One region of the Cryptosporangium phraense genome, then DNA from elsewhere that is predicted to be linked to it. Evidence: riboswitches for the same ligand, from Rfam matches in the RefSeq annotation. Region 1 holds a riboswitch; the other holds the start of a gene.
What was found. Region 1 has a riboswitch for ZMP and ZTP ahead of FL583_RS36510 (bifunctional 5,10-methylenetetrahydrofolate dehydrogenase/5,10-methenyltetrahydrofolate cyclohydrolase). Riboswitches for the same ligand answer to the same signal wherever they lie in the genome.
Positions count from the first base shown of each region.

Region 1 (3,393 bases):
GGAAGCACCCACCGGGTTCGTGGGAGGCCGACCAGTTCGACACGCTGGCCGGCGCGCTGGCGCGCCTGGAAGCGGTCCTGGCGTCGCTGCCGGTCAGATGAGCGGGATCTGATGGTTGCTCCGGAAGACCCCGGAGGGGTCGACGCGGCGGCGGATCTGGAGCAGCGACTGCCAGGCGCCGGGGTCGAAGCCGGTGGACGGGTCGACGGGCTGCTGGGTGAAGTTCAGGTAGTTGCGACCGTTGGTCCACGGTTCCATCGCATCGATCGTGCGGTCGTAGTCGAAGATCGTCCGCTCGGCGTACGGCCCGACCTTCACCCCGCCGGCGAGCAGCAGGAACTGTCCGTCGAGGCGGTTGAGCACACCGCCGCCGGGCGCCGGGCGGCCCAGCGCGCCGCCGAGCTGGCGCAGCTCGGCCGTGACGACGAGCGAGCTGCCGGACGAGGCCTCCAGCAGCCGGTCGACGGCGGGCGGGGGCAGCTCGCCGAGCAGCGTCGTCCGCACGCCGCCGGCCGACGGGCCCTCGGGGTCGAGGTGCAGCCGGGACAGCGCCCGGGCCGGCATCCGGCGGAACGTGTCGAGCCGGGGCCGCAGCGCGCGGAGCGGGGCGAGGACGCGCTCGGCGTCGGCGTCGTTCCCGAGCACGGCCCCGTCGACGATCACCAGGTTGCGGCCGCGCAACTCCTCGGGGAACTGCGGGACCAGCGGGTACTGGACCTGCCGGTAGGCGGTGGTGACCGCGTCGGGCGCGTCCCGGGCCCAGTCGGCCCAGCGCGGGAGGACGCGCTCGGCCTCACGCAGGTCCCAGACGAGCATCCCGGCGTAGGCCGTGCGGAACCGGTGCAGCTGGAACTCGATCGCGGTGACCAGCCCGAAGTTGCCCGCCCCGCCCCCGCGCAGGGCCCAGAACAGCTGCGGGTCGTGGTCCTCGTCGGTCCGGACGAAGGTGCCGTCGGCGGTGATCAGCTCGACCGCGGTCACGGTGTTCGCGGCCAGCCCGTGCGCCCGCCCGTACCAGCCGGCGCCGCCGCCCAGCGCGTAGCCGACGATCCCGGCGTCCGGAGCCGAGCCGTGCAGCGCGGCCAGCCCGTGCTCGCCGAGCATGTCGACCAGCGGTCCCCAGATCGCGCCCGCGCCGACCCGGGCGATCCCGGCCGCGGTGTCGGCCTGGTAGCTGTTGAGGTGTTCGGTGCGCACCAGGACCGTGTCGCTCAGGTCGCCGAACGGGTAGGCGTTGTGGCCGGTACCCAGCGGGGCGACCCGCAGGCCCTCGGAGGTGGCCAGCCGGATCATCACCGCCGCGTCGGCCCGCGACCGCGGGAACGCGACCGCGGCCGGGCGCAGGTCGGCGGCGAGCGCCCAGGTCTGGCAGGCCTCGACGTACTCGGGGTCGGCCGGGCGGTAGATGTGCCGATCCAACGTGTTCTGCATCACCCGTTCACCTGCCGCCGGGCCAGCTCCATGCTCAGAGGGGTCACATGTGCGACGACGGTACGGCAGACCCAAAGTTCAACGCGCAACCAGATCTCGCGTCCGGTCCGGCCTAAACTGGCGGACGGAGCGACTGGCGGCACGGGGATGGGAAACCATCGGGGAGCCTCGTCGCGGGAGTCGACCGCCTGGGCCCCGCGCTGAGGGAGTTCCATGTCCGCTCGTCTTCTCCCCGGTGCTCCGGTTGCCTCGTCGGTCTTGGCTGATGTCTCCGAGCGGGTGGCTCGCCTGCGCGAGCGCGGCGTCGTGCCCTCGCTCGCGACGATCCTCGTCGGCAGCGACGACGCCAGCGCCGGGTACATCCGCATCAAGCAACGGCAGGCCGCCGAGCTCGGCTTCGCCTCACCGCACAAGCACCTTCCGGACGACGCCAAGCAGGCCGATCTCGAGGCGGCCATCGCGTCGTTCAACGACGATCCGGACGTGCACGGGCTGCTGATCCAGTACCCGGTCCCGGCCCACCTCGATTACGACGCCGCCCTGCTCACCGTCAACCCCGACATGGACGTCGACGGCATGCACCCGCTGAACGTGGGCCGTCTCTCCCTCGGGCTGGCCGGCCCCAAGCCGTGCACGCCGGCGGGCATCGAAGCCCTGCTCGCCCACTACGAGATCCCGGTCTCCGGCCGCGAGGTCGTGATCCTCGGCCGCGGCGCGACGCTCGGCCGCCCGCTGGCGATCCTGCTCTCCCAGAAGCGTCCGACCGCGAACGCCGCGGTGACCGTCGTCCACACCGGGGTACCGGACTGGCAGCGCTACACCCAGCGGGCCGACATCGTGGTCGCGGCCGCGGGCGTCCCCGGCATCCTGCAGCCTTCGCACGTCAAACCGGGCGCGGTGGTGATCGGCGCTGGGGTCCGCTACGAGGGACGGCGGCTGCTGCCGGACGTCGACGAGTCGTGCGCGGAGGTCGCGGGCGCGATCACGCCGCGGGTCGGCGGCGTGGGCCCGACGACGGTCGCGATGCTGTTCCGCAACGCCGTGCAGGCCGCCGAGACGCTCAGCTGACCAGCCGTTCGCCGGCCAATCGCGTTCCGGCCTGCTTGAGCTGCTGGTGGATCGGCGAGACCTCCATGCTCTGCAGGCCGGACAGCGACCCGATCCGGTCGGACGTGAACTCGAACAGCTCGTCGAGGTCCCGGCAGCCCGCGACCGCGTGGATGTTGTACGGACCGGACACCGCGCTGGCGAACGCGACCTCGGGCTGCTCGGCCAGCGCCCGCCCGACGCTCTTCACCGCGGACGGGTGCACGCGCAGCCACAGCGCCGCCCGCGCGTGGTACCCCAGCGCGGTGGCCGCGATCTCGACGTCGACGTGCACGACCTTCCGCGCGACGAGTGTCTCGAGACGGCGGGACACCCGGCCGGGCGTGAGGCCGGCCGCCGCCGCGAGCTCCACCAGGCTGGCCCGGCCGTCGATGGCCAGCGCGGCCAGCAGCTTCTCGTCGGCCCGGCTCAGCGTCAGCGGGTCTCTCGCCACCACCGGCGATTCTTCGAACGGGTTCCCGTCGCGGCCGAGCGCCTCCTCTTCCTTCTCGGTGAGGACCCCGTTCAGCGCCGCCCAGTAGTGGCCGCGTCCCCCGACGAACTGGCGCAGCATCGCGGCCGCGTTGATGTCGAGGACGGCGGCGGTGCGGGGCAGCCGCTGCCCGAGCAGATCGTCGCGCTGCTCGGGCGTCCGCGACCGGACGGCACAGGTGATCTCGGAACCCGCCGCGGTCAACGCCACCCAGCTGACGTCGTCGCGCTTCGCGAGCGCGTCGGCGATCGCGGTGACGCTGCCGGGACGGCAGCGCAGCCGGACCAGCCACTTGCTCTGCCCCAGCGCGCCGGGATCGACGATCCCGGCGACGCGGATGACGCCGTCGCCGCGCATCCGGCGGTAGCGGCGGCCGACCGCGC
Region 1 is NZ_VIRS01000047.1:29,342-32,734, forward strand. Features, by position in the region: gene FL583_RS36500 (AfsR/SARP family transcriptional regulator) at 1-101, shown strand, start outside; gene FL583_RS36505 (FAD-binding oxidoreductase) at 94-1,431, opposite strand; ZMP/ZTP riboswitch at 1,551-1,632, shown strand; gene FL583_RS36510 (bifunctional 5,10-methylenetetrahydrofolate dehydrogenase/5,10-methenyltetrahydrofolate cyclohydrolase) at 1,645-2,499, shown strand; gene FL583_RS36515 (Lrp/AsnC family transcriptional regulator) at 2,492-3,393, opposite strand, start outside.

Region 2 (3,393 bases), on a different contig from region 1:
TGACGACGACGTCACCCCGCAGCACACCGGCGGCCCACTCCAGCGACCGCTCGAGGAAGTCGGCCGGCTCGAACATCACGTCGCCGATGCCCAGCTCGAGGTACTGCTTCGGCTTGAGCATCTTGTTCTGGTTGAGCGCGTTCTCGACGATCACCGTCACCGCGTTGCCGGCGCCGATCAGGTTCGGCAGCAGCCAGGTGCCGCCCCAGCCCGGTACCAGCCCGAGGAACACCTCGGGCAGGGCCAGCGCGGCCGCTCCGGACGAGATCGTCCGGTAGTCGCAGTGCAGGCCGATCTCGATGCCGCCGCCCATCGCCGCGCCGTTGACGAACGCGAACGTCGGCACGGACGCGTTGCGCAGCCGGGCGAAGACCCGGTGCCCGAGCCGCCCGATCTCCAGCGCCTGGTCGCGGCCGGTGATCCGGGGCACCCCGTCCAGGTCGGCCCCGACCGCGAACACGAACGGCTTGCCGGTCACCGCGATCGCCTCGACGCCCGGAGTGTGGGCCTCGATCTCGTCGATCGCCGCGTCCAGCGACGCCAGCCCACCCGGGCCGAACGTCGACGGGCGGGTGTGGTCCTTGCCGTTGTCCAGCGTGATCAGCGCGATCTCGCCGTCCAGACCGGGCAGGTTCAGGAACCGGACGTGGGCCTCGGTGACGACCTCGTCGGCGAATTCAGGGGTGGTCACTTGGTTCCCTCCCAGTTCGGGTTCTCCCAGATGACCGCCCCGCCCATGCCGATGCCGATGCACATCGCGGTCAGGCCGTACCGCACGTCCGGACGCTCGGCGAAGTGCCGGGCGAGCTGCGTGAACAGCCGCACGCCGGAGGACGCCAGCGGGTGTCCGATCGCGATCGCGCCACCCCAGGGGTTCACGCGCTCGTCGTCGTCGGCAATGCCGAAGTGGTCGAGCAACGCGAGGACCTGCACCGCGAACGCCTCGTTGAGCTCGAACAGGCCGATGTCGTCGATCGTCAGACCGGCCTTGGCCAGCGCCTTCTCGGTCGCGGGAACCGGGCCGACGCCCATCACCTCGGGCTCGACGCCGACATAGGCGAAGCTCACCAGCCGGGCGCCGATCGGGAGCCCGAGTTCGCGGGCGACGTCCTCGGCGGCCAGGAGGCTCGCGGTCGCGCCGTCGTTGAGGCCGGCGCTGTTGCCCGCGGTGACCCGGCCGTGCGGGCGGAACGGCGTCTTCAAGCCGGCCAGGCCCTCCAGCGTCGTCTCCGGGCGCGGGGGCTCGTCGGCGGTCGCGAGGCCCCAGCCCTTCTCGGCGCTGCGGGTGGCCACCGTGACCAGGTCCCGCTGGATCTTCCCGTCGGCCAGCGCCTTCGCGTACTTCTGCTGCGAGCCCAGCGCGAAGGCGTCCGCGCGTTCCTTCGTCAGGTGCGGGAAACGGTCGTGCAGGTTCTCCGCGGTCTGGCCCATGACCAGCGCGGACGGGTCGACGATCCGCTCGGAGAGGAAGCGCGGGTTCGGGTCGACGCCCTCGCCCATCGGGTGGCGTCCCATGTGCTCGACGCCACCGGCGATCGCCAGGTCGTAGGCGCCGAACGCGATGCCGCCGGCGACGCTGGTCGCGGCGGTCATCGCGCCGGCGCACATCCGGTCGACGGCGAAGCCGGGCACCGACTTCGGCAGACCGGCCAGCAGTGCGGCGGTACGGCCGATCGTGAGGCCCTGGTCGCCGGTCTGGGTGGTGGCGGCGATGGCCACCTCGTCGATCCGCTCTCCCGGTAGCGACGGGTTACGGCGGAGCAGCTCGCGGATGGTGCGGATCACGAGGTCGTCGGCGCGCGTCTCGGCATAGATCCCCTTGGGTCCGGCCTTGCCGAACGGGGTGCGGACGCCGTCGACGAAGACCACGTCACGGCTCTGACGGGACACAGGTCCTCCACGGTTTGGCAGCGGATACCGCGAATGCTACTCGCCGGTAACACCGTCCGGTCGCGACCCGGCGGCGTGTGACGCGGCACACCGCCCACTTAACACCGCGCCGGGTGCGGTCAGGCTTCCGGCGCCTCGCTGGTGCCGACGATGACGGGCTATCCGGGACGACCTCACCGACGACGAGCGCGACGTGGTCCGCCGGATCCCCGACGTACTCCGGAAGCTAGGGTAGGGACGCCGCGACTGGCGCAGTCGAAGGTGGAAACAACCACCGGGAAGCGGCACCGACCCGTTATTTCAACACCGTGCGCCTGGGTGGGCGGGGCTGACGTCACCATCAGCGAGGAGCCCACATGGCGCTCAACCAACCGCCCACGCCCCACCTCGACGCCGAAGACCCCGAGGTCGCCCGCCTGATCGTCGACGAGGCCCAGCGCCAGCAGGACTCGATCCGGCTGATCGCCTCGGAGAACTACGTCTCGACCGCCGTGCTCGAGGCCACCGGCTCGGTCTTCACGAACAAGTACTCCGAGGGCTACGCGGGCAAGCGCTACTACGAGGGCCAGCAACTCGTCGACCCGCTCGAGGAGCTGGCCATCGCCCGCGCGAAGGCCGTCTTCGGAGTCGAGCACGCGAACGTGCAGCCGTACTCCGGCTCGCCCGCGAACCTCGCGATCTACCTGGCCACGCTCACGCCCGGCGACACCGTGATGGGCATGGGGCTCCCGAGCGGTGGCCACCTGACCCACGGCTGGAGCGTCTCGGCCACCGGCAAGTGGTTCAACGCCGTCCACTACGGCGTCCGCAAGGAGACCGGGCGCGTCGACCTGGACGAGGTGCGCGACCTGGCGCTCAAGGAGCGCCCGAAGCTGATCTTCTGCGGCGGCACCGCCGTCCCGCGGACGATCGACTTCGCCGGCTTCGCCGCCATCGCCAAGGAGGTCGGCGCGGTCCTGGCCGCGGACATCGCGCACATCGCCGGGCTGATCGCCGGTGGCGCGCACCCGTCGCCGGTCGGCTCGGCCGACATCATCTCGACGACGACGCACAAGACGCTGCGCGGACCGCGCGGCGCGATGCTGATGTCGACCGAGGAGTACGCGAAGGCGCTCGACAAGGCCGTCTTCCCGGGCCTGCAGGGCGGTCCGCACAACCACACGACCGCGGCCATCGCGGTGGCGCTCAAGGAAGCGCAGACGCCGGAGTTCTCGGCCTACGCCCACCAGGTCGTGGCGAACGCCAAGGCGCTGGCCGACGCGCTGCTGGAGCGGGGCTTCGACCTGGTCTCGGGCGGAACCGACAACCACCTGATCCTGGCCGACCTCACGCCGAAGGGCATCGGCGGCAAGCCGGCCGCGAAGGCGCTCGACCGGGCCGGCGTCGAGCTGAACTACAACACGGTGCCGTTCGACCCGCGCAAGCCGTTCGACCCGTCCGGTATCCGGATCGGCACCGCGGCCGTCACCACCCGGGGCCTCACCCCGGCGCAGATGCCGCAGA
Region 2 is NZ_VIRS01000008.1:248,995-252,387, forward strand. Features, by position in the region: gene FL583_RS14240 (3-hydroxyacyl-CoA dehydrogenase NAD-binding domain-containing protein) at 1-691, opposite strand, end outside; gene FL583_RS14245 (thiolase family protein) at 688-1,890, opposite strand; ZMP/ZTP riboswitch at 2,123-2,217, shown strand; gene FL583_RS14250 (serine hydroxymethyltransferase) at 2,247-3,393, shown strand, end outside.
Region 2: another riboswitch for ZMP and ZTP. It lies ahead of FL583_RS14250 (serine hydroxymethyltransferase); the one in region 1 lies ahead of FL583_RS36510 (bifunctional 5,10-methylenetetrahydrofolate dehydrogenase/5,10-methenyltetrahydrofolate cyclohydrolase).